Regions from separate parts of the Sediminicoccus rosea genome, predicted to be linked through region 3. Evidence: predicted binding sites of a transcription regulator. Region 3 holds the regulator's gene; each other region holds the start of a gene.

Region 1 (10,135 bases), 250 kb from region 3:
TCATTGCCGGCCAGCGTATCATTCGCCAGCATCCAGGTGTGGCCGTCGGGCTGCGCGCGCGCCGTCTCGGTCGAGGCGACGGAGCCCGAGGCGCCGGCGCGGTTGTCCACCACGACCGGCCGGCCGAGGATCTCCTGCAGGCGCGGCTGCAGGATGCGCGCCACCGTGTCGTTCGAGCCGCCCGGCGGGAAGGGGATGATGATGCGGACCGGCCGCTCGGGCCAGGATTGAGCCCAGCTTCCCGTGGCCAGGGCGGGACTCGCGAGCAGGGCGGTGATGGCGGAACGGCGCTGCATGTTGGTTTCCCCGGTGTGACCGCGGCAGCAGATCACAGCCATGCGCGCCGCCTCAAGCGGCTTGTGCGAAGCCCGCGCGGATCGCCTCGACCAGCGCCTTGCCGCCGGGCAGCAGCGGCGCCTCGCCCAGCGCCAGGAGAATTCCCATTTCGCCGAGCGGCGGCAGGCCCTCCGCCTCCCCCATCCAGACCAGCCCCGGCGGCAGGCGCGTCGGCGTCGAGATGGTCAGCGCCAGGCCCGCCAGGGCCACAGCGAAGCAGCCCGACTGCGTGGTGCTGTTGTAGCTGACGCGCACCCGCCGGCCCTCGCGCCCCAGCGCCTCCAGCGCGGCACGGCGCCAGGTGCAGCCGGGATGGGCCGCGGCCAACGGCAGCGGGTCGCGCTTGTGCAGCGTGCTGCCCTGCGGGCCCACCCAGCGCAGCGGGCCGCGCCACACCTCCTCGCCATCGCGCCCATGGCCCTCGGTCAGCAGGGCGAGGTCCAGATGGCCGTGCTCCAGGCGTTGCGCGAGTTCCTCGGAACTCATGCAGAGCACATCCACCTCGATCCCCGGATGGGTGCGGGCGAAATGCGCGAGGATGCCGGGCAGCCATTGCAGGGCGTAGTCATCGGGGCTGCCCAGGCGCACCTGGCCGGTGAGTGCGGGCGCCCGGAAGGTGGTGATGATCTCCTCGTTCAGCGCCAGCAGGGTGCGGGCACGCTCCAGCAGCCAGGCGCCCTTGGGCGTGGGCTCCAGGCCGCGATGGCCGCGGCGCAGCAATTCCTCGCCCAGGATCTCCTCGAGGCGGCGCATCTGCATGGAGACGGCGGATTGGGTGCGGCCGATCTTCTCGGCCGTGCGGGTCACGCTCTCCCCCTCGGCGATGAGGACGAAGCTGCGGAGCAGTTCAGGGTCGAGGCCGGCGGGGAGGTTCATGTGGCAACATCACGATAATTGATGTTCACCGTCAAGATTAGTCGTTTGAATGATGATTCCAGGGCTGGGATAACCCAAGGGCGCTTTCACCAAAGGAAAAGATCATGTCCGCCCAGTTCAGCCCCCTTCCCTCCGCCCTGCGGCTTTCCGCGCGGTTCGGGACGCCGAAGGTCGGCCTTGGCTGGGTGACGTGGCTGGCCCGCTTCTGGCGCGCCTATGACACGCGCCGCCAATTGGCCGAGTTGGACCCGCATCTGCTGCGCGACATCGGCGTGACGCGGCTGGACGCGCAGCTCGAGGCCGCCCGCAAGCCCTGGGACATCCAGGGCGGCTGAACCCGGCCTCAGGGTCGGGGGGCGGTGCCGGCCAGCCGGCCCGCCGCCCACCCGGCCGCCTCCCGCCAGGGCCGATGGCGCATCGCCACCGCCGGCTGCTCCGGCGCGGCGGCGAGCGGAACGCCCAGGCGCTCCGCCTCGGCCATCGCCTCGCGGATGTCGAGGATGAAGACCTGCCGCCGTGCCCCCTCGGCCAGGCCGGCCAGGTCCATGCCGGTCAGGGCCGCGAGCAGCGGCGCGGCGCCCGGCTGCGGCAGGGCCGTGGTCAGCCCCATTACACGGCCGCTGCCATCCACCACGGGCCCGCCGGAAAATCCCATCAGCGCGCCGAGTCCCGCCGTGAAGCCGGGGCCGAAGCCGCGCATCTGCACATAGGGCCGCGCCACCCGCCCCTCGGCCAGGGCGCGCCCCAGTCCCTCGGGCCCGAGCGCCCAGACCGCCTCCCCCGTCACCGGCAATTCAGGCGCGAGCGGCGCCGGGCGCAGGAATCCCTCGGGCATGCGCAGCACGGCGAGGTCCATGCGCGGGCTGGCGGCGACCAGCCGGGCCGGCGCCTCGGCCAGCCCATCGGCCCGGCGCAGCGTGACCGGGCCACCCGCCTGGCGCAGCACATGGGCGTTGGTCAGGACGTGGCGGCCATCCACCGCGATCGCCGCACCCACGGTGACGCCGCCCGCCTGCAGGCTGGCCAGGCTGTCCCGCGCCACCCGCGCGGCGGGCGTCCCCGCGGCCTGCTCCGCCGGCAGGGCGGCGCAGCCGGCCAGAAGCAGCAACCCCAGGAACATTCCGAGAAAGCGGCGCATGTTTTCCGGCATGGCAATGTTGCACCCGCGGTTCGATCTCCTTCAGATTGAGATGTAAAAATTAACAATTTCCGAAAGATGGACGTCGGACATGGAACTCCAAGACCCTGTCGCGGCACCCAAAGCTTGACCTGCGGGGGCGCCAGGGATTAGAACATTTCAAGAACAACATGCTGCTCTCCCCGCGCCCCTCCCCGCCCGAACCCGAGACGCCCAGCCCGGCGGCGATGGACCGCGCCGCCCTGCTGGCGGGGCTGCGCGCGCGGATCGCCCGCTTCGATCCGGGGCTCGAGACCGGCCGTGCCACCCTGCCCCTCTCGCCCGAGCTGGACGCCCACCTCCCCTGGGGCGGCCTGCCGCTCGCCGGGCTGCATGAGGTGCTGGCGGCCGAGCCCGGGGCCGGCATGGGCTTCGCTGGCCTGCTGCTGGCCCGCGCCCAGGCGGCGCTGCCCGGCCGTTCCGTCCTCTGGATCGCCGATGAGCCGGATGCCTATCCGCCCGGCCTCGCCAGCCTGGGCCTTTCCGCCGCCAGCCTGATCCTGGTCCGCGCGCCCCGCCCGGCCGATGCGCTCTGGGCGGCCGAGGAAGGGTTGCGCTGCCCGGCCATCGCCGCCGCCCTGGTGATGAACGTGACGCCCGACCTCACCGCCGCGCGCCGCCTGCAACTTGCCGCCGAGACGGGGGGCGGCATCGGCCTGCTGCTGCGCGGCGAAGATGAGAGCCCCGGCCCCACCGCGGCGCTGACCCGCTGGCGCCTGGCGGCCCGGCCCAGCGAGGGTGGCTCGGTCCATCAGCTCGGTGACCCGGCCTGGGAGATCGCGCTGCTGCGGGCGCGGGGCGGACGGCCGGGGGCCTGGGCGGGCGAGTGGGACGCGCTCAGGGGCGAATTGCGGGTGATGGGGGCGGCCGCGCCAAGCCGGCGGGCGTTGGGCGCATGAAAAGGGCACGAAAAGAGGCCTCCGGGGGCTGGGCCCGGGAGGCCCCAGCCCCCAATCCCTTCAAGGCACTGCGCGCCGCGGCCCGGAAAATCCATTTGTCCGAAAAGGCACATGGCGCATGACGGGGCGGCGCGCTGCACGGACGCCGCGGCTGCCGCTCTTCGAGGCGGGGCCGCCAGTGGCACCGGCCCTCGCCCCCGCCACCGGGGAAGCCACCGGAACCCGCCGCTTCCTCATGCTGCACGGGCCAGGCCTGGCCTCCCCGCGCGCCGCCATCTGGGCGCTGCGCTTCTCCCCCCTCGTCGGCCTCTGGCGCGACGAAGGGCTGCTCATCGAGACCACCGGCCTGCCGGAGCCCGAACCCGCTTTGCTGGCCCGCGTGCTGGCGGCCTTCGAGACAGCCGGGCATCCGGCGCGGGGCTTGATCGGCGCTGCCCCCGCCGCGCTGGCCGCCCTGCTGCGCGCCGGCCTGCCCCCCCAGGTGCTGGACCCCATGCCCGATCTGGCACGCCTGCCGGTCAGCGCCCTCGCCCTGCCGGCCGAGGTGATCGCCGCCCTGCATCGCCTCGGCCTGCGCGAGGTGGCGGCGCTGGAGGCACAGCCGCGCGGCCCGCTGGCCCGGCGCTTCGGCCCCGCCATCGCACAGGAACTGGCGGCGCTGCGCGGCGCCATCGCCCCCTTCACCCCCATCCGCCCGCCGCCCCGCCACCGCGTGGCGCGGGACTGCCTTTCGCCGCTGGTCACCGCCCCAGGACTGGAGCGCGCCATCGGCGGGCTGATCGCGCAGCTTTGCGAGGGGCTGCTCGCCGCCGGCGAGGGCGCGCGGGTGCTGCGCCTCACCGCCTTCCGCGGCGATGCCTCCTGGCAGGAACTCCGCCAGGGCCTGGGCCAGGCGAGCCGCGAGCCCGCCCATCTGCACCGCCTGCTGGCCCGGCGCGTGGAGGAACTGCGGCCCGAACTGGGCTTCGAGCGCCTGGTCCTGGCGGCCGAGGTGACGGAGGCGCTTGCCCCCCGCCAGGCCGGATTGCCGGGCGAGGACACGGCGCCCGAGGAACTGGCCGCTCTGCTCGACCGGCTGGGGCAGCGGGTGAAGCTCTGGCGCCTCGCGCCCCATGCCTCGCATTGGCCCGAGCGCGCGCTGCGCCGCGTCAGCCCCTTCGCGAAGGTGGCCGAGTTCCAGCCGGCGTCACGCCCGGTGCGGCTGCTGCGGCGCCCCCTGGCGCTGGAGGCCGTGGCCCTGCTGCCCGATGCGCCCCCTTCCCTGCTGCGGCTGGGGCGGCAGAGCCACCGCATCCTGCGCGCCATGGGGCCGGAGCGGCTGGAGCCCGAATGGTGGAGCGGCCACGGCGCCCGCCCGCGCGACTATTACCTGGTGCAGACCCAGGACGGCGCCCGCTGGTGGGTCTGCCGCAGCGGCGCCCCCGGCGCCGCGGACGCCAAGTGGTATCTGCATGGATATGTGTGTTGATGCCCTCAGACGCCGGGCGCCGGCTCTGCCGGCTTGGCTTCGCCGCGCCACGGGTGCGCCGGGCCATGGGTCCGGTTGGGCGGCGCCGGCCGCAGGCGCGGCCGGATTCTCGGAAGGAGCGCTGCTCATCCGAGCGCGGGAGCGCCCTCCGCGTATCCGCGCCGAATAGGCGCGGCGGAACGCTTCAGCGTTCCGAAGCCAAGCCGGCGGAGCCGGCGCCCGGCGCCTGAGGGCATGACATATGGCGAGCCCGCGGCGCTCTCGAACTTCTCCTTCCTGGAGGGGGCCTCGCATGCGCGGGAGCTGGTCGAGACGGCGCAGCGCCTGGGCCACTCGCTGATCGGCGTGGCGGACCGGCAGGGCTTCGCCGGCAGCGTGCAGGCCATGGTGGCGGCCGAGCAGGCGGGGCTGCGCTACCTGCTGGGTGTGCGGCTCACCTTGCTGGACGGCACGGAATACCTGGCCTGGCCCAGCGACCGCGCCGCCTATGGGCGGCTGACCGCCATGCTCTCGGCGGCACGGATGGAGGCGCCCAAGGGCGAATGCCCGCTGACGCGCGAGGCGCTGCTCGCCGCCGCACCCGGCCAGGCCCTGGCGCTGTTGGCCCCTCGCAAGCCCGACGCCGCCTTCGCCGCGCGGCTCCGGCGCGATGCGGCGGAGTTCGGCCGCGCGCTGGCGATGCCGCTCATGGTCGCCGCCCATCACCGCGCCATCGGCGATGACCGCGCGCGGCTCGATGCGCTGGCCGCCATGGGTGCCAGGCTGATCGCGGCCGGCGGCGTGCGCTACCACGTCCCGCAGCGGCGCCGGCTGGCCGATGTGCTGACCGCCATCCGCCTGGGCCGCCCCGTGGAGGAGCTCGGCCTGGACGCCGAGCCCAATGGCGAGGCCTGCCTCAAGCCGGAGGGCGAGTTGCGCCGCCTCTTCCAGGGGCATGAGGCGGCGGTGGATCGCGTGGCGGAGCTGGCGGAGGTCGCGCGGTTTTCCCTCCGCGAGCTCGCCTATGAATACCCGGATGAGATCCTCGACCCCGGCCGCACCCCGCAGCAGACGCTGGAAGCCCGCGTGGCCGAGGCCGAGCGCCGGATCTGGCCGGAAGGCACGCCGCCGAAGGTGGCGCGCCAGATCGCGCATGAACTCGCGCTGATCGCGAAGCTGAACTACGCGCCCTATTTCCTGACGGTGCACGAGATCGTGCGCTATGCGCGCTCGCGCGGCATCCTCTGCCAGGGGCGCGGCTCGGCGGCCAATTCGGCGGTGTGCTACGCGCTCGGCATCACCGCCGTGCCGCCCGACAAGCATGACCTGCTCTTCGAGCGCTTCATCAGCGAGGCGCGCGACGAACCGCCCGACATCGACGTGGATTTCGAACATGAGCGGCGCGAGGAGGTGATCCAGCACATCTACGAACGCTACGGCCGCCACCGCGCGGCCATCGCCGCCACCGTGATCCGCTTCCGCGAGCGCAGCGCGATCCGCGAGGTGGGCAAGGCGCTGGGCCTGGATGAGGCGGTGACGGCGCCGCTCGCCAAGGCCGTCTGGGGGGCGGGCGACGCCACCTGGGCGGAGATCGCGGCCGAGCATGGGCTGGATGCGGAGGACCCGCGCCTCAAGCTCGCCTGCGAGCTGGCCGATGAGATCCAGGATTTCCCGCGCCACCTCGCCACCCATGTCGGCGGCTTCGTCATCACGCGCGGGCCGCTCACCGAGCTGTGCGTCGTGACCCGCGCGGCGATGGAGAACCGCCACACCATCGAATGGGACAAGGACGACATCGAGGCGCTGCGCATGCTGAAGGTGGATGTGCTGGGCCTGGGCATGCTGAGCTGCATCCGGCGCGGCCTGGCGCTGATCGGCAAGTCGGCGCTGACCGAAATCCCGCAGGACGACCCCGCCACCTATGAGATGCTGAGCCGGGCGGACAGCCTCGGCGTCTTCCAGGTGGAGAGCCGGGCGCAGATGAACATGCTGCCGCGCCTGCGCCCGCGCGAGTTCTACGACCTGGTGATCGAGGTCGCGATCGTGCGCCCGGGCCCGATCCAGGGCGACATGGTCCATCCCTATCTGCGCCGCCGCAATGGCGAGGAGGCGGTGGAGGTGCCGCCGGGATTGGAGGAGGTGCTGGGCAAGACGCTCGGCGTGCCGCTCTTCCAGGAGCAGGCGATGAAGATCGCGATCGTCGGCGCCGGCTTCTCGGCCACGCGCGCGGACCAGTTGCGGCGTGCCATGGCGACCTTCAAGCGCAACGGCCAGCTCCCGCAATTCCGCGCGGAGTTCCTCGAGGGCATGGCGCGCAACGGCTATGACCCCGGCTTCGCCGAGCGCTGCTTCCGCCAGCTGGAAGGCTTCGGCACCTATGGCTTCCCGGAGAGCCATGCGGCGAGCTTCGCGCAGCTGGTCTACATCTCGGCCTGGCTGAAATGCCACCACCCGGCGGCCTTCGCGGCGGCGCTGCTGAACAGCCAGCCCATGGGCTTCTATGCGCCGGCGCAGATCATCCGCGACGCGCGCGAGCATGGCGTGCGGGTGCGGCCGATCGATGTGACCATCAGCGAGTGGGACTGCACGCTGGAGGGGGAAGAGCTGCGCCTCGGCCTGCGCCAGGTGACGGGCCTTTCCGACAAGGTGGCCGGGCGCATCATGGCCGCACGCCCCTTCGCCGATTTCCGCGACCTGGTGCGGCGTGCGAGCCTGGATCGGGGCGCGGTGGAGCGCCTGGCCGAGGCCGATGCGCTGCGGGGCCTGGGTCTCGACCGCCGCGCGGCACTCTGGGAAGCGGCGGCCGTCGAACACGCGACAGCCCTCGCCGCCCCCATCACCGAGGCCGCGCCGCAACTCCCGCTGGCGACGGCGGGCGAGCGCGTGGTGCTGGATTATGCCGGCACCGGCCTGACCCTCGGCCCGCATCCGCTGGCGCTGCTGCGGGGTGAACTCGCACGGCGCGGCGCCGTCAGCACGCTGGACTACGCCCGCGCGCGGCAGGGGAAGTGGCTGCGCGTGGCGGGGCTCGTGCTGGTGCGGCAGCGGCCGGGCAGTGCCAAGGGCGTGATGTTCTTCACCATCGAGGATGAGCACGGCACGGCCAATCTCGTCCTCTTCCCCGACATCTCGCAGCGCTTCCGGCGCGAGGTGGTGGCGGCACGCCTGGTCATCGCCGAAGGGCGCCTGGAGCGCACCGAAGCGCATGTGCCCATCCTGCACCTGCTGGTCCGCAAGCTGGAGGATCATTCGGCCCTGCTGCACGGGCTGCATGAGCTGGATGGCGACACCTGGGCCAGGACCATCGCCCATGCGGATGAGGTGCTGCGGCCCAACCTCTCGCCCGATCCACGGGTGAAGCGGAAGGAAGCGCTACGCCAGCCCAGCAGGGATTTTAAGTGATGGCCTTCTTGCCTCGAGCGCCGGCGCAGGCTGCGGCGGCTTGGGGGGCGGCCTTCCGACATGTGGCGTGGTTGGGGAAGGCATCGCGTAGCCGCCGGCGGCGGTGCGGCCGGATCCTCCAGAGGCCGTCCCAATGGTTATTTGCGAATCATTCTCATTTGCAGCATACTCGCCGCAGCACGGAGAACCTGCCCATGGCGACTCGCGGCCTTCCCACCTGGCCCCACCTCAATGAGTGCGCGGACAACCTGCCCGATCCCGAGCGGCTGCTGCTGGATGCCGCCCGCGCCTGGGCCGGGCCCGGCCCCGCCGGCCCGGTGGCGGAGGCCGCGCTGGTCCTCGCCGCCGCGGGCATCGAGGGCGCGGCGCTTCGCCTCGATCCGCTGCTGCGCGCCCTGCCCGGCCTGCAGCTCGCCTGCCCACTCTGCCCCGCGATCCACACCACGGAGGCCGCGCTGCTGCTGGCGATCGGCGCCGTGCAGCAGGGCCGGCGCAGCGTGGCGCTCGGCCTGCTGCATCGCCTGGCCCCGCCGCTTGCCGCCTATCGGGCCATGCCGGCGCTCATCCTCCTGGCCTGCGCGCTGCGCCGCGGCGGCGTCACCTTCGAGCCGCGCCTATGAGCGTGGCCCCCAGACGCTGGCCCGCACCGCCACCGCCGCGAGCACGCCATAGGCGGTGACACCCAGCGCCACGGCGAGGAACTGCCCATCCATGCCGAAGCCCAGCACATCGCCCAGCAGCCAGCCGCCGCCCACCGCGATGCCCAGGCGCGAGAGGCCGGCCGCGATCGGGTAGCCCATCCGCCCCGCACCCATCGCCGCGAAATACATCGCCATGCCGAGGCCGAAGCCGCCAAAGGCCGGCCCGATGAAGGTCAGCGCGCGGGCCGCGATCGCCGCCACCTCGGCATCCGAGGCGAAGAGGTTGGCGAAGAACATCGGGAAGATCGCGACCGAGATGCCCACGCTGGAACAGACGCCGAAGGCCATCATCCCGCCCACCCAGGCGGTGCGCCGCGCCGTCTCCCAATCGCCCTGCCCCACCGCGCGGCCGACCAGGGCCGTGAGCGCCGAGCCCACGCCGAAGGCGAGCGGGATCATCATGAATTCCAGCCGCGCCGAGACGCCGTAAGCCGCCACCACCGCCGCGCCATAGGAGGCGAGCCGCGCCGTCACCAGGATGGTGGCGAGGTTCGCGATCAGCGCCAGCGTGCAGGCGATGGCGCCGACGGCCAGGATGCGCCGGAACAGCGCCCATTCCAGCCGTACGCGCAGATTGGGCGTGAAGCCCGCAGCACCCGAGAACACGACCTTCGCCATCACCCCCGCCGCCGCCCAGAAGCAGAGCGCGAAGGCGAGACCGAGCCCGATCAGCCCGAGGCCCAGCACCTCCGCCAGCACGAAGCCCAGCGCGGGGTAGCCGAGCCAGGCGAAATTCAGCACCCGCGCCGCCAGCGCATGCTTGCCCGCGCCACGCAGGATGGAGCCGAGCGTATTGGCCATCCAGGCCGGCACGGCGCCGAGCCCGAACATCACCGCCGCATAGGGCGCACCCGCCGCCGCCGCCTCCGGCCCGCCGATCCAGGTCAGCAGCGTCCAGGGGAAGCCCGCGAGCAGGATGACGAACATGGCCGCGAAGCCGAGCGCGATGAGCAGCGCATGCACGGCAAGCGCCGAGGCCTCCTCCGGCTTCTTGGCACCCAAGGCGCGGGCGATGGCGCTGACCACGCCGCCGCCCATGGCACCCGCCGACATCTGCCCCAGCAGCAGCGCGAAGGGCAGCACCACCGCCCAGCCCGCCAGCGCCGAACGGCCGAGCCGCGCCGCGATCCAGGTCTCGATCAGCAGCGCCACCACCTGCAAGGCGGAGAGCACCGTGGTGGGCGCGGCCAAAGCCAGGATCCGCTTGGCCAGCTCGGCCGAGCTGGGCCGCGCCATGGCGCTCACGCGAAGCGCTCCACCCCGAAGGGCGTGAGGTCGGCATTGGGCCGCGGCCCCA
Region 2 (10,135 bases), 540 kb from region 3:
TCCACCGCGATGGTGGCGAAACCGAACCAGGTGAAGTTCCAGTAGCTGTTCGAATGGAAGGGCTCGAGCTGCGAGACCGAGCCGATGAAGCGCCCGCCCGGCTTCAGCACGCGGCGGATCTCGCGCATCAGCGGCTCGGGGTGGCGCACATGCTCGAAGACCTGGCGCGAGAAGACCACGTCGAAGCGGGCATCCTCGAAGGGGATCTTCACGCCGTCATAGGTGACGAAGCGGCAATCGGTGCGCGTGCGGGCGCGCACCTCCGCGCTGTCGGCGATGTCGAGGCCGATCCAGTCCACCGTCGGGTGGCGGGCCCGGACCAGGTCGAAGGAGCGGCCATCGCCCGCGCCGAGGTCGAGGAACTGGAGCGGCGCCTCGGTCGGCGGGATGCGGGCGAGGTAGTAGTCGGCATCCACCTGGCGTGCGTGGTCGGCAGGAATCGCCTGCTGCACCTCCCGCGGGGTGAGCGGCTTGCGGTGCCGCGCCAGCGCCTCCTCCAGCCGGAACAGCCCGCGCTCCTCCAGATGGGCCATGAGGCGGCTCCAGGCGGCGTCGTTCTGCTTGCGGTTCGCCTGGAACAGCGTCTCGTCCTTGGCCTCGGGCGGGCTGAGGCGGTCGCCGAAGGGGCCGCGCTTGAGGTCGGGATCCACCAGCACCGTGGGCACGCCGGCCGCGATGGTGGCCGCCTTGAAGGCGAGGTCGTCCTGGCGGGGCGCGAGCGCGCGCAGCGTCTCCAGCAGGTCGAGATCGGGGAAGAAGCGCGTGTTGTAGAGCACGCCGCGAAACCCGGTCGCGATGGTGAACAGGCCGGTGAGGGCGGGCGGCAGCGCACCGAAGGCATCGGCGCCGGCCGGCAGCACGGGCCAGCGGGAATAGGGCAGGAAGCGGCCCCCCTCCACCGCGATCGCGCGGCAGCGATGGGCCACCACGCAGCGGTGGCGGCGATAGGTCTCGAGCAGACCCGCCAGCCATTGCTGCGGGTAGATCATGTCGTCATCCACCGTGACGATCAGCCGCTCCTGCCCGGCATAGCGGCGCAGCGCCGGCAGCAGCTTGCGATAAGGCCCGGTGTTGGGCGCATAGACGAGCTCGACCCGCCCCTCGGCCCAGAGCTGACGCAGGCCGGAGGGCAGCGCCTCGGGCTGGATGCCCTCATCCAGCAGGTAGGGCTCCTGCGAGATCACCAGCATGACGTGGTCCGGCGCGGGCGCCTGCGTCAGGAGCGACTGGACCACGCGGTCCACCTGCCCGATGCGGGAGCGGATCGAGGTCAGCGAGATGGTGACCGGCGGAAGATCCACGCTGGGAGGCGCCTCGGTCACCGCGCTCCCGCTCACCCGGCGCCAGCCTGTGCCGGGGCGGCGAAGATGTGGAAATCAGAGAAGGTCGTCTCGGTCTTCCGCGCCGGGTCCCATGGATAGGGGTTGGGGATGTGCAGCACGCGGCGCCATTCGGGGAAGCGCGCCGCGATGAAATCCGTGAAGCGGCGGTGCCGGATGTGCGAGCCCGTATAGGGCTCCTCGTGATTGCTGGAATAGATCACGACGAAGCGCAGCGCGTGCTGGAAGAGATCCTCCATGTAGGTCTCGAAGACCTCATCCTCGACCAGATGGTAGATCACGTCGCCCGAGACGGTGATGTCGCAGCGCAGATTGCCCGGAAGGTCGTCGGGATGGAGGAAGCGGTAGAGCGGCTGGTCCGCGAAGCGCGCGCGCAGCGCCGCCAGCGCGGTGCGGGAGACATCCAGGCCGACATAGGGCAAGGGCGTCATCAGGCTGAGCTGATTGCCGTCGCCGCAGCCGAAATCCATGAGCGAGGCGGCCCTGGTCTCGGCGATCACGCGGTTGATCACATCCGCCTTGAAGCGCGCGAGCCGCCCGTAGCTGCCGCTGCCGGAATTCCTGCCGCGCTTGTATCGCTTCTCCCAGTATTCGGCAGAGTTGATCATCCGCGGTCCCTTTCGACGGAGCAGGCCAGCAGCGCGAGGGTGGTGGGTCGGGAGGGGATCGAACCCTCGGCCGCGAGATTAAAAGTCCCGTGCTCTACCGCTGAGCTACCGACCCCCGGGTCGCGCAAGTGGGGGCACTCCCGTGCGGCGCGAAACACACTGCACGGGAGCCCTTGTCAAGCCGGGCTCAGGTGTCGGCCAGCACGCGCATGCGGATCAGGCGATCGGCCGGCGCCGGCACCGTGCCGCTGCCGCCCACGCCGCGCTTGATGCGGTCCACGAACTCCATGCCGGCGGTGACCTGGCCCCAGATGGTGTACTGGCCATCGAGGCTCGGCGTCGGCGCGAACATGATGAAGAACTGGCTGTTCGCGCTGTTCGGGTCCTGGGCGCGGGCCATGCCGCAGGTGCCGCGCAGGAAGCGCGCGCGCGACGGCGGGCTGAACTCGGCGCGCAGGTCGGCGAAGCCGCGGTCGCGGAAGCCGCCCATGCCGGTGCCGGTCGGGTCGCCGCCCTGGGCCATGAACCCCTCGATCACGCGGTGGAAGGGCGTGTTGTCGTAGAGGCCCTGGCGGGTCAGCGTCTTGATGCGCTCGACATGCAGCGGCGCCAGGTCGGGGCGGAGCTGGATGGTCACGCGGCCATTGTCCTTCAGCTCCATGATGAGGGTGTTCTCGCGGTCCGGGGCGGCCTGCGCCTCGGCTTCATTGTTCTCGGACATCATCGCTCCTGCTGCGATCAGGGTTGTGGTCATAAGCGCGCGGCGGTTCATGGGTGATCCTCCGTTGTTGGAATTACTTGCGGACTTTCGCCAGCGTCCGTTCCAGCGTCAGCGCCGGCACGAAGCTGGAGACGTCTCCCCCAAGCTGCGCGATCTCCTTCACGAAGCGCGAGGAGATGAAGTGGTTCCTCTCGCTCGCCATGAGGAAGACGGTCTCGATCTCGGGATCGAGCCGGGCATTCATCCCGCACATCTGGAACTCATAGTCGAAATCGGAGACGGCGCGCAGCCCGCGCACGATCATCTGCGCCCCCACCTCGCGCGCGAAGGCGACGAGGAGGCCGGTGAAGGGCCGGACCTCGATCACGCAGCCGGTGCGGCTGGCGATGGCAGCGGTCTCGGCCGAGACAAGCTCGGCGCGCTCCTCCAGCGAGAAGAGCGGCCCCTTGCCGATGTTCATGGCGACGCCGATGACCAGGCGGTCCACCAGCCGCGCGGCGCGGCCGATGACGTCGAGATGCCCATTGGTCACCGGGTCGAAGGTGCCCGGGTAAAGGGCGACGCGGTCAGTCATTCCGGGGTGGCTTCCTGTTCATTGTCCTCGGCTTCTTCGTCCAGGACGGGGAAGCAGCTCGTCACGCGCTCCGCCTCGTCCAGCCGTTGCAGCATGACGCCTTGCGACTGCCGCCCGGTCTTGCGCACCTGCTCCGCCTCGAAGCGGATGGCCTGGCCGCCATCGGTCATCAGCATGATGTGGTCGCCCGCCTGCACGGCGAAGCAGGCGACGACGGCGCTGCCGGTGCGGCGGCTCAGGCTGATGCCGTTGATGCCCTGCCCGCCGCGGCCGGTGACGCGATACTCATAGGCGCTGCTGCGCTTGCCGAAGCCGCGGTCGGTCACGGTCAGCAGGAACTGCTCGGCCGCCTCCAGCTCCGCGATGCGCTCGGCCGTCAGCGTGATCTCGGCGGCGCCGGCCTCCTCGGCTTCCTCCGGCGCGGGCGCGGGCTCCGCCGCCTCCTCCGTGCCTTCGGCGCGGCGCTTGTGCTTGAGGTAGGCCGCGCGCTCCTCGACCGTGGCATTCACATGGCCGAGCACCGCCAGCGCGATCACCTCGTCGCCCTTCGCGAGGCGGATGCCGCGCACGCCGGTCGAATCGCGCCCGGCGAAGACGCGCAGCGTGTCCGCATCGGCCACGAAACGGATCGCCTTGCCCTGGCGGGTGGCGAGCAGCACGTCATCGCCCTCGCGGCAGGTGGCGACACCGACCAGCGAATCGCCCTCCTCCAGCTTCATGGCGATGAGGCCGGAGGAGCGGACATTGCGGAAATCGCTCAGGCGGTTGCGCCGTACATCGCCGCTCTGGGTCGCGAAGACCAGGTGGAGGTGCTCCCACAGGCTTTCATCCTGCGGCAGCGGCAGCACGGCGGTGACGCTCTCGCCCTCCTGCAATTGCAGCACCTGGCGCAGCGAGCGGCCCTTGCCGTTCGTGCCGCCCTCCGGCAACTGCCAGACCTTCTCGCGGAAAGCGATGCCGCGGCTCGTGAAGAACAGCACCCATTGATGGGTGTGGCCCACGAAGCTGCGCACCACCACGTCATCGGCGCGCGTCGAGGCCGCGCTGCGCCCCTTGCCCCCGCGATTCTGCGCTCGGAACACATCGAGCGGCGTGCGCTTCACATAGCCATCGCGCGTCAGCGTCACGATCATCGAGGCCGGCGCGATCAGGCTCTCATCGTCAATATCGGCCGCGTGCTCGACGATGCGGGTCAGGCGCGGCTGGTGCAGCGTGCCGCGGATCGCCAGCAGCTCGTCCGTCATGACCTCCATGCGGCGCGGCCGGCTGGAGAGGATCTCCAGCAGCTCGACGATGCGCGCCCCCACTTCCTTCAGCTCGGCATCGATCTTCTCGCGCTCGAGCCCGGTGAGGCGTTGCAGGCGCAGCTCCAGGATGCCGCGGGCCTGCGCCTCGGTCAGGCGCATGGTGCCGGCGGGCGAGAGCTCATTGCCCTCGTCCTGCACGAGCGCCACCAGCGGCGCCACATCGGCCGCCGGCCAGTCGCGCGCCATCAGCGCCACGCGGGCGGCGGCGGCGTCCGGGCTTTCGCGGATCAGGCGGATCACCTCGTCGATGTTCGCCACCGCGATGGCGAGGCCGATCAGGTTGTGCGCCCGCTCCCGCGCCTTCATCAGGCGATGGCGCGAGCGGCGGAGGATGACTTCCTCGCGGAAGGCGATGAAGGCCTGCAGCGCCTCGCGGATGCCCATCTGCTGCGGGCGGCCGCCATTCAGCGCCAGGAAATTCACCGGGAAGCTGATCTGCAGCGAGGTCATCCGGTAGAGCTGGTTCAGCACCACCTCCGCCACCGCCTCGCGCTTCAGCTCGATCACGATGCGCAGGCCCGAGCGATCGCTCTCGTCGCGGAGGTCGCTGATGCCCTCGATGAGCTTGGAGCGCACCAGCTCCGCGATGCGCTCGATCAGCACCGACTTGTTCACCTGGTACGGGATCTCGTTGACGATGATGGCCTGGCGGCCACCCTTCATGTCCTCGATCACGCAATCGGCGCGCAGCGGGATGGAGCCGCGCCCCGTCTCGAAGGCGGAGCGGATGCCCGAGCGGCCGAGGATCAGGCCCCCCGTCGGGAAATCCGGGCCGGGGATGATCTCCATCAGCTCGGCCAGCGTCGTCTCCGGCTCGGCGATCAGCTTGAGCGTCGCGTTGATCACCTCGGTCGGGTTGTGCGGCGGGATGTTCGTCGCCATGCCGACGGCAATGCCGCCCGCGCCATTCACCAGCAGGTTCGGGAAGGCGGCCGGCAGGACGCGCGGCTCCTCGGCGCTTTCATCGTAGTTCGGGATGAAATCGACCGTGTCCTCGTCAATGCCCTCCAGCAGGGCGGCGGCGGACTTCGCCAGGCGCACCTCGGTGTAGCGCATGGCCGCCGGCGGGTCGCCGTCCATCGAGCCGAAATTGCCCTGGCCATCCACCAGCGGCACCCGCATCGAGAAGCCCTGCGCCATGCGGACCATGGCGTCGTAGATCGCAGAGTCGCCATGCGGGTGATACTTGCCCATCACGTCGCCGACGACGCGGGCCGATTTGCGGTGCGGCTTGTCGGCCGTGTAGCCCGCCTCGTGCATGGCGTAGAGGATGCGCCGGTGCACCGGCTTCAGCCCGTCCCGCACATCGGGCAGCGCGCGGCTGACGATGACGGACATCGCGTAGTCGAGATAGGAGCGGCGCATCTCCTCTTCGAGGGCGATGGGGGCCACGTCCATGGGCTTGGGGATTTCGTCGCTCAAATGGCTGGTCCTGGTTGGTTGGACACCCAGGGGCTCTGCCCCTGGACCCCGGCAGGAAACTCAGTTTCCTGCACCTTCGACAGATGGTGGTGCAGGAGGCTCGCCTCCTGCTGGGGGTGCGGGGGGCAAAGCCCCTCGCAACGCTCAGAACGGAATATCGTCATCCATATCCGGCTTCTTCCCCGCATCCCAGCCGCCCGAGCGCGGCGCGCCGCCGCGGGCCGGGGCCGAGCTGCGCTCCCCACCACCCGAATACCCGCCGCCGCCGCTGCGGCCCGAATACCCGCCCTCCTCGGCCATCTCGCCGCCACCACCCGAGGAACGGCCGCCAACCAGCGCCAGCTCGCCGCGATACTGCCGCAGGACGATCTCGGTCGTGTACTTGTCCTGGCCCGAGGCGTCCTGCCACTTCCGGGTCTCCAGCTGGCCCTCGATGTAGACCTCGCTGCCCTTCTTCAGATAGCGCTCGGCGATCTCGCCGAGCTTCTCGTTGAAGATGGCGACGGCATGCCACTCGGTCCGCTCCTGCTGGTTGCCCTCGCGGTCCTTGTAGCGCTCGCTGGTCGCGATCCGCAGATTCACGACCTTGCCGCCATTCTGGAAGTTGCGCACCTCCGGGTCCTTGCCGAGGCGGCCCAGGATGATCACCTTGTTCACACCGGCCATGCGCTGCGACTCCTTGCAATTTGGTTCCGGAACCTAGCTTTTCCGGATTGGCCGGGCCAGCCCCGCGCCAAGGCTTGGCACCCGCCCCTATTCTGGTGCAAAAGCACCGTGAACACAATGCGAACATTCTGCCTGGAGTGCCCCCCATGCCGCGCGACGCGCATCCCCCTGCCCAGGCGCCCCTGTCTGAGAACAAGACCGACCTGATCCGCATCCGCGGCGCCCGGCAGCACAATCTGAAATCGGTGGATCTCGACCTGCCGCGCGGCAAGCTCGTGGTGCTGACCGGCCTTTCCGGCTCCGGCAAGTCATCCCTGGCCTTCGACACCATCTACGCCGAGGGCCAGCGCCGCTACGTCGAATCGCTCAGCGCCTATGCGCGGCAATTCCTCCAGCTCATGCAGAAGCCCGATGTGGACAGCATCGAGGGCCTCTCGCCCGCCATCTCCATCGAGCAGAAGACCACCAGCCACAACCCGCGCTCCACCGTCGGCACGGTGACCGAGATCCATGACTACATGCGCCTGCTCTGGGCGCGCGTCGGCGTGCCCTACAGCCCCGCCACCGGCCTGCCGATCGAGGCTCAGACCGTCTCGCAGATGGTGGACCGCGTGATGGCCATGCCCGAGGGCACGCGGCTGCTGATCCTGGCGCCCGTCATCCGCGGCAAGAAGGGCGAGTACCGGAAGGAGCTCGCCGAATACCAGCGTCGCGGCTTCGAGCGCGTAAAGATCAACGGCACCCTCACCTTGATCAGCGAGGCCCCCAAGCTCGACAAGAAGCTGAAGCACGACATCGAGGTGGTGGTGGACCGCGTTGTGGTGCGTGACGGCCTGGCCCAGCGCCTGGCCGACAGCTTCGAGACCGCCTTGGCCCTGGCCGACGGCATCGCCTATGCCGAGAATGCCGATGGCGGCGAGCGCACCGTGTTCAGCCAGAAATTCGCCTGCCCCGTCTCCGGCTTCTCCATCGAGGAGATCGAGCCCCGCCTCTTCAGCTTCAACTCCCCCCAGGGCGCCTGCCCCACCTGCGACGGCCTGGGCACCGAAAGCTTCTTCGACCCCGCTCTGGTCATCCCCAACCCGGCGCTGAGCCTGAAGGAGGGCGCCATCGTCCCCTGGGCCGGCAATGCCAGCAGCCCCTATTACGACCAGACGCTGGTGAGCCTCGCCAAGCATCTCAAGATCGGCATGGAGACCGCCTGGGAAGACCTCCCCGAGGCCGCGCAGCACGCCATCCTGCATGGCACGGGCGGCGAGGCGGTGACGCTGCGCTACAAGGACGGGCTGCGCGCCTATGAGGTGCAGAAGCCCTTCGAGGGCGTGATCCGGAATCTCGAGCGCCGCTTCCGCGAGAGCGACAACCCATGGGTGCGCGAGGACATGGCGCGCTATCAGGCGGACAAGCCCTGCCACGCCTGCGGTGGCCATCGCCTGAAGCCGCAATCCCTGGCCGTGAAGGTCGCGGGCTGCCACATCGGCGAGGCCTCGGCCCTCTCCATCCGCCGCGCGAAGGATTGGTTCGCGGGGGTGATGGAAACGCTCACGCCGCAGCGCCAGGACATCGCGCGGCGCATCCTGCGCGAGATCGAGGACCGGCTGCAGTTCCTGAACGATGTCGGCCTCGACTACCTCTCGCTCTCGCGCTCCTCGGCCACGCTATCCGGCGGCGAGAGCCAGCGCATCCGCCTCGCCTCGCAGATCGGCTCCGGCCTGACCGGCGTGCTCTATGTGCTGGATGAGCCCAGCATCGGCCTGCACCAGCGCGACAATGAGCGCCTGCTCGGCACGCTGCGTCGCCTGCGGGACCTCGGCAATTCCGTCATCGTCGTCGAGCATGACGAGGATGCGATCCGCACCGCCGACTACCTCGTGGATATCGGCCCGGGCGCCGGCAAGGCGGGCGGCACCATCGTCAGCCAGGGCACGCCGGAACAGGTGGCGGCCGACACGAACAGCCTGACCGGCGCCTATCTCGCCGGCCGCCGCGAGATCCCGATGCCGGCGCAGCGCCGCGCGATCGACAGGAAGCGCATGCTCCGCGTCGTCGGCGCCACCGGCAACAACCTGAAGGATGTGACAGCGGAGTTCCCGCTCGGCACCTTCACCGCCATCGCCGGCGTCTCCGGCGGCGGCAAATCGACGCTCGTGATCGAGACGCTGTTCAACGGCCTCAGCCGCAAGCTCATGGGCGCCTCCGTCGTGCCGGCCCCCCACCAGCGTATCGAGGGGATCGAGCTGATCGACAAGGTCATCGACATCGACCAGTCGCCCATCGGCCGCACGCCGCGCTCCAACCCCGCAACCTATACCGGCCTCTTCGCCCCGATCCGCGACTGGTTCGCCGAGCTGCCGGAAAGCCGCGGCCGCGGCTACAAGCCCGGCCGCTTCAGCTTCAACGTGAAGGGCGGCCGCTGCGAGGCGTGCCAGGGCGACGGCGTCATCAAGATCGAGATGCACTTCCTGCCCGACGTCTACGTCACCTGCGACACCTGCAAGGGCAAGCGCTACAACCGCGAGACGCTGGAAGTGAAGTTCCGCGGCAAGTCCATCGCCGATGTGCTGGACATGACGGTGACCGAGGGGCGCGAGTTCTTCGCCGCCGTGCCCAGCATCCACGAGAAGCTGCGCATGCTGGAGGAGGTGGGCCTCGGCTACATCCACCTCGGCCAGCAGGCGACGACGCTTTCGGGCGGCGAGGCGCAGCGCATCAAGCTCGCCAAGGAACTCAGCCGCCGCGCCACCGGCCGCACCCTCTACATCCTGGACGAGCCCACCACCGGCCTGCATTTCGAGGATGTCCGCAAGCTGCTCGATGTGCTGCACGCGCTGGTGAACACGGGCAACACGGTGGTGGTGATCGAGCACAACCTGGAGGTCATCAAGACCGCAGACTGGGTGCTCGACCTCGGGCCTGAGGGCGGCGAGGGCGGCGGGCGGATCGTCGCCTCCGGCACGCCGGAGGAGATCGCCGCCAATCCGGAGAGCCACACGGGCCGCTTCCTGCAGCCCATCCTCGCGCGGCATGCGCCCGTCGTCGTGCCGAAGGCCAGGCGCGGGCGCAAGCCCGGCTGATCAGTGCCAGCGGCGCGGCGGGCCGTAATGGTGCCCGTACCCGCCGCGATAGACCGGCTGCTGATACGCGTAGCCCCGGCCATACCCGCCGCCATGGTAGCGCGGATGCGGCGCGACGCAGGCCGCGAGGCCGATGAGGAGAGAAAGCACGCCCAGGGCGCGGGCGCTGCGCTGGAAGGAAAGCCTGGCCATGATGGCCTCCGGGAGCGACGGGGTTGCATCTGTCGCTGACCGCAGGAAAGCGCCGCCGCATGGCGGCAGCACGCCGAAATCAAGGCGGAATCACAGCGCCATCTTCGCCAGCATGATGTCGAAATCCTCAGGGCTGCGGCTGAGGATGAAGCCGAGCTTCCGGACGAAGGCCAGCATGGGCGCGTTGTCCGCCAGGACATGGCCCACGATCTCGGTCACACCCTCATGCCG
Region 3 (10,135 bases):
CGCGCAAGTTACGCATGTGCCGTATCGCGGCACGGCGCCGGCGCTGACCGACATCCGCGCTGGCACGGTGGACTTCATGTTCGCCGACCTCGCCGCAGCGCTGGGGCAGATTCGGCAGGGGGGGCTGCGCGCGCTGGCGGTCACGACGAGCCGCCGTGTGCCGGCCATTTCCGAGGTGCCGACGCTGGGCGAGACGATCCTGCCGGGTTTCGAGGCCTATAGCTTTGTGAGCTGGTGGGTACCGGCCCGGACGCCCGATCCTGCGGTGCGGCGCCTCAACCAGGTGGCGCTGCACGCGCTGGGGCAGCCCGATGTGCAGGCGCGCATCCAGGAGTTCGGCTTCCTAGCCGAGGGCACGAGCGCCGAGCGAGCGCAGCAGATCGTGGCCGCAGAAGGTGCGAAGTGGAGCGCCGTGATCCGCGCGCGGAACCTGCGCTTCGAGGAAGGTTGACGCCGTATCGGCTTCAGCGGTCTGGCTCGGTGGCGTTCGTGGGGCCAGGCTGCTGCGCTGTTCCCCTGTCTCACGGGCGCAGCGCGGCGAGGCGCGCGCTGCCACGGCCGGGCGCCTCCGCCGCTGCGGCGGCGGCCAGCAAGGCCAGGCTGCTGCTGTAATAGCCTTGGTCGTTTGCGGCGCCAGCGACGGCTTGCCCCACGGCACCGCCCGGCTGGACCAGCCGGCGGATGGCGGCATGCCCGAGGTTGGCCGAATAGGGCGCGATGCGATTGTCGCTCAATGTCACCCAGGCAGGCTGGTATGGGTGGGCAGCATCCTCCCAGAAGGCGCCGACGCGTTGCACCAGCGGTGACCGCCAGCGGCCCGACCAGACGAGGTAGATGGGCAGCCGGACCGCGTCATCGCCAAAGCGGTCGCCGCGGACTGGCTCAGGCTCGACGGCCCCGCCACGACGCCGCAGTACCACCCAGTCGGCCGGGAGTGACCACCGACCATGGCGTGCTTCGAGCATCAGGCGCTCGCCCTCGGCGATCAGGGCCGGCCATGCCGGATGCGGGTGGGCGGCGGCCAGGGCCTCCAACGCGGGGAAGACGTAGTAGGAGGGGTTCAGGACCAGGTGGTTGCCATGGTCGAAGCCCCAGGCCCCTGGCATGAGGACGACCCGGCCGTCGATCTGCCGGCAGGAGACGCGGATGATGTCCTGAGCGATCGCAAGTGCCATGGCGCGATAGCCCTCGCCTGGCCAGCGTTCCTCCGCGCGCAGCAAGGCCCAGGCGTGAAAGATGTCCGCATCTGTTGCAGAGTTGATGTCATCCACCCCGCCCACCGGGCGGAAGCGCCAAGCCAGGAGGCGGTCCCCGCGGATGGCGAGATTGGCTCGGGTCCAGCGAAAGATGCGCTCGAAGGTGGGCCTGTCGTCATGGATGGTGGCGAGCAGCATTCCCCAGGCCTGGCCCTCGGAATGGGAAATTCCCGCATTGCCGTTATCCACGACCCGTCCGGAGGGAGCAACAAACCGTTGCTTGAAGTGACCCCATGGCGTTGGCGCCGCCTGGGGTTCGTGCGCAAAGCCCCCCAGACAGATGGCTGGCATGGAAAGGACGGCACGTCGGCTGAGGAAAGCGGGCATGCAGGTTGTTCCGGCAAGGCGTTAATTTAGCGTTAACAACCTATAGTTGTAATCGTCATCGCAATGACGTGGAGAATGGTTGAGTTGTGTTGATGCGCGCGTCGTCCACCCGCGGTCAGCCGGGGGCGGCGGTGGGGAATCCTGCAAAGGCGTAGCCTGCCGGCCGAACCGTCACGATGACGCCAGAACCGAGCTTCTGCCGCAGCTTGCAGATGACCGTGTCCACCGCCCGATCTCCCGGATGCAGCGGCCGCCCGAAAACGCGGTGGCAGAGGTCTGCGCGGCTGACAGCTGTGCCTCCCGCGTTCGCCAGTTCCTGGAGCACCCCGAACTCTGCCGTGGTGAGGCCGCAGGGGGTGCCATCCGTGCGGATCACGTCCCGCCGGGTTTCTGACAGCGCCCAGGTGTATCGGGGCAGCTCCGCGGCGGGACGCATGCGGCGCAGCACGGCGCGCATGCGGGCCATGATCTCGCGCTGCGGGACGGATTTGTGGACCTGGTCATCGGCCCCCATCTCCAAGTTGATGATCCGGTCCACTGGATCGGACATGGCGGTCAGGATGATCACGGGAACGCCGGACACGGCGCGAATGCGGCTCAGGACCTCGGTTCCGGTCACGTCGCCCAGGTGCTGCTCCAGCAGGATCAGGTCCGGGGCCTCAAGCTGCAGCCGAACAGGCAGTTCAGCCGGATCCTGAATGGAACTCACGCGGTAGCCGTGGCCGGTGAGGTACTGCGTGAGCCGGCGCAGATGCTCGGTGTCCCGATCCAGCAGCAGGATCCGCTCCGCGAGCGGCGCGGGCGGTGCGCCGGCCTCGCGCCGGCTGACCCGGGTCGTCTTTGCGCCCATCAGCGAGGCCCGGCCCCCGCGTGCCTGGATAGGCTCATGGAGGGATGGCGCCGCCTCGGGCCGGTTGGCCATGGAAGGCATGGCGTCACCCTCGCTCGTGCGCATGCCTTTCCTCCGTGACCGAGGGATCCGCCTCATGGAGTTCGCGTTCGAGCGCTGCCGTGGCCCTCTGCCAGGCGGTGAATTCGCGTGAAACCTCGCCGCCGGTCACGGCCACATGCTCGAGGCGTGTCGTCGCCTCTGCCGCCGAAGCGGCATCGAGTTCGCGCAGCACAGGCGCAAGTCGCCGGGCTGCGGCCGCGAGGCTGGTCATGTCCCCGCGTGCGGCGTGTCCTGGCAGCAGGTTCAGCCCGGTCCGCACCTCCTGCATGAAGCCGCGGATGATTGGCTCGGCCGCTGCGCCCATGCGCTCGCGAAGCCTTGCAGCACCATGGGCCAGCCCGTCGGCCGGGCCAGCCGACGCTTCTCCTCGCCGGCGTGTCACTTCGGCCAACTTGTCCAGCAGCTGGGCGCGGTTGATCGGCTTGGCCAGGTGCCCGTCCATGCCTGCTTCCAGGCAGGCCTCGACCTGGTCGATCATGGCCGAGGCACTGAGCGCGATGATGACGACATGGGCGGCCGGACCCTCCAGAGCGCGGATGCGGCGGGTCGCTTCCAGCCCGTCCATCCCCGGCATCTGCACGTCCATCAGCACCACGTCGTACTGCGTGCGCTGGACCGCCTCCACCGCCGCCATGCCGTCGGCCACCAGGTCCACGACATGGCCCGCTTTTTCCAGCATCACGCGCGCCAGGCTGCGGTTCACCAGGATATCGTCGGCCACCAACAGGCGCAGCTGGCGCGTGGCCTCGGGCTCGGCCGCGGGAGATGGTTCGGATGCGAGCGCTGCGTCGGCAATCTCGGGTTCACTGACCGCCGGCACCGGCAGCTCGACCCAGAACAGTGCGCCGCGGACGGGAGCGGAGTCACAGCCGATCCGCCCGTCCATGGCGGCCACGAGCTGTGCCGAAATGGCGAGGCCGAGCCCGGTGGAGGGTGCGCCCGGCTCGACCGGCGCACCGATCTGGCTGAAGTCGCGGAACAAGAGGCTCCGCTTTTCCTCTGGGATGCCGGTGCCCGAATCCTCCACCTCGATCCGGACCCAGCCGGGCCGGATCTGGCTCAGCCGCATGACCACGCGCCCGGCAGCCGGCGTGAACTTCACAGCGTTCGACAGCAGGTTCAGGAGGATCTGGCGAAGGCATAGCGGGTCCACAAGCACGGTTGCGGGAAGGGCGGCGTCCACGTCGAGCGCGAGGGCGATGCGACGGCGCTCCACCTCGGGCGCCACGAGGGCCGCGCACACCTCGGCAAGCGGACGCAGCGCTGTAGCGCGGGGCTTCATGTCCAGGCTCCGTGCTTCCGCCTTGGAGAGATCGAGCAGCGTGTTCACCACGTCCCGCAGATGCGCGGCCGCGTTGTAGACAAGGCCCAACTGCTCGCGCTGGCCTGTACCGAGATCGCTGTTCTGCAGCAGCAACTCCGCGAAGCCCAGCACGGCATTCAGCGGTGTGCGCAGCTCATGCGACATGCGGGCGAGGAACATGCCCTTGGCCGCCGAAGCGCCCTGCGCCATGTCGCGCGCAACGCTGAGCTCCGCCATGGCGCGCTTCAGCTCCGTGATGTCGGTGCGGATGCCCACGATGCCGCCATCGGGCATCGGGCGTTCCGTCAGTAGCAGCCAGCGCCCATCCGGGAGCAGGCGCTCGAATTGCAGCAGTTCGCCTCTGCGGCGGCGCTGCTTCAGATCATGGAGGAAGGCCTCGATCGCGGCCTCGGTCGGCTCGCCTTTGAGCTGCGGATATTGGCCGCGCCTGGCGCCTTCGCGAATGATGTCGTCGAACCGCGCCCCTGGCTGGATGAAGGGAGCGGAGATCCGGTACATGTCGCGGTAGCTGCGGTTGGAGACGACCAGCCGGTCCTCCGCGTCGAACATGACGAAGCCGTCCGTCATGCTGTCCAGCGCATCCTCCAGCTGCCGCCGCCAGGCAAGGCGATCCGCCTCTGCGCGGTCACGCTGGGCGAGCCACACGATCAGAGCGATCATGAGGGCGATGGTCAGCACCACGAACGCGGCCGAAATCATCACAGTGCGGTCGCGGTTGGCACGCCAGGCGGCCAGTGCAGCGTCCACCTCCATCTCGGTCGAGAGCCGCAGTGCCGGGTACAAGGTCTGCCATGATGTGCCGATCACCTCGCGCCCATCGAGGCGTGAAGCGTGGATGGCTGGGGTGGTCCTTTCCCCTGTGCTGGGGGCGAGCCGAAGCCCCTGGCTCTGCGCCGTGGCCGCGAGAATGGTGCCGCCCGCACGCTCCAGCCAGACCCGGAGCCCTGGAGTCTCGATCCCCGGCGCCATCAGGTTGGCAAGCATGGGAACCTGCACCTCGGCCACGCCATGCACGTCACCCAGGCCCGGAAGATGCAGCGGCCGTGCGAAGAAGACCGACCACTCGCCATTGGCCGCATTGCGGACCGGCTCGCTCACCAGCAACCCGCCGGCGCTGAGGCCTGCGCTGACATAGCCTGGCCCGATCGGAGCTGGGAGCGGACGCCGGCGCGAAGCCGGCAGAGCCGCCGCGATGGTGCGGCCAGCGCCATCCACGAGCAACAGATCACGGACGGCAAAGTTCTGGCTGTTGATATGGCGCAGTTGCCCGTTTACGCGCTCCAAATCTCGGCTTTCGGTCGTATTCGCTGCCGTCCCGGGGCTGCTCAGGACAGGCGCGAGCAGGGCGGGAAGGCTCGCGAGTGTAGCATCGACCTGAAAGAGCGTTCGGTTGATCGCGTCGCGGACGGCGTGCCCCGCGCGCTCGGTCAAGCCGGTCGCGCTCTCCATCGCTGTGCGGCGAGAGGCATCAAGCAATGCCGCGACCGCCAGGGCCTGTGTGAGGAGGAGCACGACGCCGCAAACGGCAATGCCGATGCGAAGGGGGCGGCCATGGGTCATTGTGTTGGCATCCCGGCGCGGATCCCGGTCGTGGCAGCGAGGCTGTCATTCCAGACGCGGGCACAGTTTTCGCCACAGCGGTCTAGCCAGCGCGGCAGTACCGTCTGGCGCACGAGGCGCTGGCGCATCTGCTCATCGGCGGCGCTGACCGGAACCACCCGCATGCGCCCTCGGAGGCCGCCCGTGCAATCCGCGTGACCGGCATTGCAGCGCAGCCCCTGTAAGGTGTCCTGCTCCGCCGCTGTCCAGATTTCCTCTTCCAGCGCGGTCAACCCGAGGCTGATCTGGCTACGTACCTCGTCGGGCAGGGCTGCCCAGCTTGGTCCGTGCGCGGCGAAGACGCTGACACCCCAAGAGAGTGCCATGGTGTGCACATGGCTCGTCACCTCATGAAGTCCGATCGAGTTGCCCGACAATGTGCCCGTGATGGCGCATTCCACCGTGCCCCTGCGGATGGAGCCGACGATCTCCGCGAAGGGAATGACGACCGGAAGGGCGCCGACTGCTTCCATGAGATCGGCCTGGGTGGCCGAGGAGGTTCGGACACGTCGGCCCACGATGTCGCCGAGGCCGGAGAAGGGACGGGCGCAGAAGAGCACCTGAGCCGGGTAGGCATAGACCGCGAGCACTTCCAGTTCGTGATTCTCTCGCAGGATGCGCGTGAAGACGGAACGGAATGCCTGCACATTGCGCCGCAGGTGGGCCATGTCCGGGTTCAGAGCCGCAAGGTCGGAGGCCATGAGTTCGGGCTCGTCGGCGCCCGCGATGGTGAGGATCAGTGTCCCGAAGGGCACCACGCCGACGCGCATGAGATGGATGAATTCAGAGCCCCGGATGCCGCTGCGGTCGAAGGGGGCGATCTCTGCCTGGACGCGTCCACCTGTCAGGCGGGGGACGCGCTCGAGCCAGAATGGGACCTCGTAACGGTCATATTGGGTCACGCCGGCGAGCCCGCCCACGATCTTGAGCTGGATGGGCGCCTCCTGCGCCGAGGTTGTCTTGGGCGTCACGTCGAGGGCGATAAGAAGGAGGATGGTGACCCCAATCCTGCAGATGCGCCGGAGCCTTCCTCCCGCCATCCAGCTTGGCTGCAACAAAGGCCCGGCGTGGCCCGGTTTGACGGTCATCTGCTGCCATCTCGGATTGTATTAAGGAACTCTTAACACGTTAAGGTTGTATCAGCGGATGGATGGCCGTTCCAGTCTTCGGTAGAAATGAAATGTTGAGTTTTGTAGTCAGATGTTGATGTTTCGCCCTTTGGTGCTGCCTGCACTGGAACTTAGACGGGTGCTTCGGGGATCGCCGAAGGAACGAAGCGCACAAGAATGCGAGGAAAAAGAGACTAAAAGAAGATTTTTTCGATAAAGCGTAGTCGGGGCACGATCGCGATCTGCGGTCAGGCTTCTCCCTGGCGAATCTGCTGCACCGTGAGGATGCCGTCGTGAGGAGCCTTCTCGGACTCGCACGGCTTCGCGAACCGTCAAACGGCCCCAGCCCCTTCCCCCGGGACGGCCTGTTCGACCGGCGGCAGGCAGCCAGGGTAGTTGGGCTTCTTGCCACTACTTCAGCCCACTGCATCTACTTCGGGGCGCCACGGGTCGCCCGGAGTGCCGGGGTGCTGATACGGAGAAATGCCCAACTCTTCCGCGATCCTCCGCCACGTGGTCAGTGAAGAAGGGCGGATGGATGGAGCGCGCCGGCGAGCCGCGCGCTGCACAGTCGGGATGGCAACCCACCGCTGCTTCATCCCCCGCGTGCAAGGTATGTTCAGTTCCGGAAGGTCGGAATAGCGGGAGGTCGTGCCAGCACCTGGCTAGGCTCGCATGTCGTCAGTCCACGTGGGAGGGCTTGTGGTCCACGTCCAACGCCGGGTCGACGGGATGCGAGGCGGCACACTGCGCTCACCCTTTCCCATTCAGCATCCGAAACACGGTGCCACCGATATGGTCGACCTTCGCCCGGACTGCTCTACAGCGCCTGCATGAAGGGGGAGCTGACGGGCTACTCGCCTCAAGGGGCGCAGCGGCTTCGAAGGAGAGGACAACTCATTTCGGTCACGGCAGCCACCTTGTCAGGCAGATCCGCTGACCCGATCGAGAACTGGTCCGCTCCTGCTGTTAGCTATTTTCGGTAGGACCGGATCAAGCCGGACAGGGTGCCCTGCACCTCGACCCGGTCAGCGCCGAAAATCTTGGTCTCGTAGAGAGAGTTGCAGGGCTCGAGCGCAATAGAATTGCCTCTCTTCCTGATTTTCTTCAGGGTTGCCTCGGCCTTGTCGACCAGGGCAACAACAATGTCCCCGTTCTCGAAGGTCGACCCGAGGCGGATGACCGCGATGTCGCCGTCCAGTATGCCCGCATCGCACATCGAATCGCCGGTGACCTTCACTGCGTAGTGCGGGCCTGCGTGAAGGATATCGGACGGCACGTCGATATAGGAATTCGTCTCGCCGATGGCCTCTTTCGGGCTGCCTGCGGCAATATTGCCTAGAAGCGGAATTTTATGGGCCCTGGTCTCCGAGAAAGATTCAATGAACGGATCAACGGATCGCAAAGATGAGATCGATTTATCTTGCCGGTCGCTACCCATTTTTTGCGTTGGGAGGCGAACCACTTCAAGAGCTCGGGCCCGATGGGCGCGTCGACGGAGAAAACCTCGTTCCTCCAATGCAGTGATGAGGCGATGCACACCCGATTTTGATCTGAGATCAAGGCCATCCTTCATCTCGTCGAACGAGGGGGAAAACCCCGTTGTCTCGAGATGCTGATGGATGAACATGAGCAACTCATGCTGCTTGCGGGTGAGCATGCTATGACAACTTCCATGGGTTGGCAGCACGATCGCGCTGCTAGCCGGTACAAACCATAAACATTCTGCTTGTTCTACAAAGGTTCTGCCGGCAGGTCAAACAGAGTTTTCGAGGCGTTGGCCGGGTCGGCCAGATTCAATCGGGCGCTACGGCGCGAGTTCTTGGGCTGATGCCGTTCCGTTGCTCGGTGACCGCCCCATCTCGCTGCTGCGAAGCGTACAATGCGCCCGGCGCTCGGGTGGAGCGCGGCTTCCCTGCCTCCGATCGCCCCTTTCAGGAGGCCGCGCAGATCACGGAACCGCCCGCCAATACCCGCCGGGCCCACTTCTACTCGGGTTGATCGTTGACGCGACACAATCGGTCCGCTGCGCCGGACACCCGGCTATGACGAAACGCAGTGGAAGTCGTCGCTTCTGCGTGATCACGGGCTCGGCGGCTGTCGTCTGATCCGTCTCCACCGGTCACCCACGGCGAGAGATCCGGCCTGCCTCCGGTCCTTGCCGACTGCGCCCTTGAGCGGTCGGTGTGACTCGGGCCTCAGCAGGGCTAGGACACTGGCTGCTCTTCGCTGGGCTGTCGGGTTGGCGCCATCTCTGTCTCACCGCGTCTCAACTGCGGCGGCAGCCCATGGAACAGCTACGGTGCATCGTTCAGAGGGATCTCCACATCGAGAAGCGGCGCGTGCTGTTGGGCGCCGTAGACATCCGTGTCTCCAAAGCCCCCCGCTGGCACAAGGCGTGGCAAGCTAGCCTTGAAAGCGGCCGCAGCGTCATAGGCCGTGAAGAGCACATCCTCTTCGGGCACGCCGTAGAGTCGAGCGAAAAGTGCCGGGTTCAGAACGCCCGTCGCCTTCACGCGGCGATAAAGCTCGTGGTCCTCGAACAGGACGTCGATCGTGACGATGAAAGGGCCGGCATTCTTGCTCTTGCAGACCTGCGCGATGTCACGGATGCGGGCCATGGTCAAACGCTCTCATACTCGATGGGGAAGATGGCGCAGGGGTCGTTCAGCGCCAACGTGTGGAAGACGCTGAAGCGGTAAAGGGGGCCCAATTCGATGTCGGATGGCGAGAAGGGAAAGGCCATGTTCCCCTCCTTGCAGAGCCTGCCCGGGAAATCAGCATGCAGCAGCGATGTCCGTGCCATGGCCAGGACGGCACTGGCGATTTCCTGCGTGCCGGCGACCACCTCGATCACGAAACCCAACTCGTGGCCGGTGACGGCGGGCGTTGGCTCCCAGCCGGCCATGACCCCATCCTTTCCGTAGACGCGAAGTGACATCCGCCAAGCCGAGGGCGGAACGCCGAAAGCTTCGGCCTTGGCCGAGACCTTGACGCGATGGACGGCCAGGTAGTCATCGATCTGACGGATCAGCACGGGGTCACGCGTGCCGCAGATGGTGATGGCGCGATAACCGTCGCGCTCAACCCCCTCCAGCTTGACCGTGTACTGCGCTGAAGGAACCCAGCGCATGCCGCTGACCTTCACTGCGCGGTCACTCACCGGCTCGAAGGTGACATCCGAGGTATCGAGCATGCCGCCCGGCTCCGTGTGGTGAATTGGGCTCGCGTTTTCATGCAGGGCAAAGTTGGCGACGGAGAGGGGCGTGCAGCGGCGGATCGGGTTGGGAGGCTCGCAGACGAGGTGATCGTCACGGAGGGTCACCAGCAGGCAGTCTGGCTCCTTTGGGACAGCCGGCTCGGCGCCGCACTCCAGCATCTTGCCGGCATACCAGGCGACGGCGGGCGGGATGCCCGCGCGCAACGCGACGGCAGCCCATTGGGCTGGGTCACTGCTGCGGCCGCAGAGAATCACTTGCGCACCACCATCCAGCGCACGCGCGATGGGCTCTGGACCCATCATGGCGACGATGCGTTCAGCGCGATCAATGGTGGCTGCGTCGAGGGG

The links. Region 3 encodes LexA, which represses DNA repair genes until DNA is damaged. Its sites were predicted from a motif close to TGTTCTANNTANGTTC; they were not measured.
Region 1: a site for LexA is predicted at 2,503-2,518, ahead of R9Z33_RS17915 (ImuA family protein). Genes of this name have one in related genera too.
Region 2: a site for LexA is predicted at 6,749-6,764, ahead of uvrA (excinuclease ABC subunit UvrA). Genes of this name have one in related genera too.

The regions. Positions count from the first base shown of each region.
Region 1 covers NZ_CP137852.1:3,745,149-3,755,283, forward strand. Annotated here, with positions in the region: gene R9Z33_RS17895 (Bug family tripartite tricarboxylate transporter substrate binding protein) at 1-296, opposite strand, end outside; gene R9Z33_RS17900 (LysR family transcriptional regulator) at 349-1,212, opposite strand; gene R9Z33_RS17905 (DUF1127 domain-containing protein) at 1,317-1,547, shown strand; gene R9Z33_RS17910 (serine protease) at 1,556-2,350, opposite strand; gene R9Z33_RS17915 (ImuA family protein) at 2,521-3,288, shown strand; gene R9Z33_RS17920 (DNA polymerase Y subunit UmuC family protein) at 3,407-4,756, shown strand; gene R9Z33_RS17925 (error-prone DNA polymerase) at 4,991-8,137, shown strand; gene R9Z33_RS17930 (hypothetical protein) at 8,332-8,757, shown strand; gene R9Z33_RS17935 (MATE family efflux transporter) at 8,752-10,074, opposite strand; gene R9Z33_RS17940 (NAD(P)/FAD-dependent oxidoreductase) at 10,080-10,135, opposite strand, start outside.
Region 2 covers NZ_CP137852.1:4,033,947-4,044,081, forward strand. Annotated here, with positions in the region: gene R9Z33_RS19410 (class I SAM-dependent methyltransferase) at 1-1,301, opposite strand, end outside; gene R9Z33_RS19415 (methyltransferase) at 1,334-1,948, opposite strand; tRNA gene R9Z33_RS19420 (tRNA-Lys) at 1,989-2,063, opposite strand; gene R9Z33_RS19425 (peptidylprolyl isomerase) at 2,136-2,669, opposite strand; gene coaD (pantetheine-phosphate adenylyltransferase) at 2,743-3,243, opposite strand; gene gyrA (DNA gyrase subunit A) at 3,240-5,948, opposite strand; gene ssb (single-stranded DNA-binding protein) at 6,117-6,638, opposite strand; gene uvrA (excinuclease ABC subunit UvrA) at 6,785-9,712, shown strand; gene R9Z33_RS19450 (hypothetical protein) at 9,713-9,904, opposite strand; gene R9Z33_RS19455 (bifunctional acetate--CoA ligase family protein/GNAT family N-acetyltransferase) at 9,995-10,135, opposite strand, start outside.
Region 3 covers NZ_CP137852.1:3,496,474-3,506,608, reverse strand. Annotated here, with positions in the region: gene R9Z33_RS16950 (Bug family tripartite tricarboxylate transporter substrate binding protein) at 1-451, shown strand, start outside; gene R9Z33_RS16945 (glycosyl hydrolase family 8) at 522-1,547, opposite strand; gene R9Z33_RS16940 (response regulator transcription factor) at 1,699-2,538, opposite strand; gene R9Z33_RS16935 (response regulator) at 2,519-5,419, opposite strand; gene R9Z33_RS16930 (TRAP transporter substrate-binding protein) at 5,416-6,546, opposite strand; gene lexA (transcriptional repressor LexA) at 7,541-8,227, opposite strand; gene R9Z33_RS16920 (DUF4387 domain-containing protein) at 8,865-9,188, opposite strand; gene R9Z33_RS16915 (acyclic terpene utilization AtuA family protein) at 9,191-10,135, opposite strand, start outside.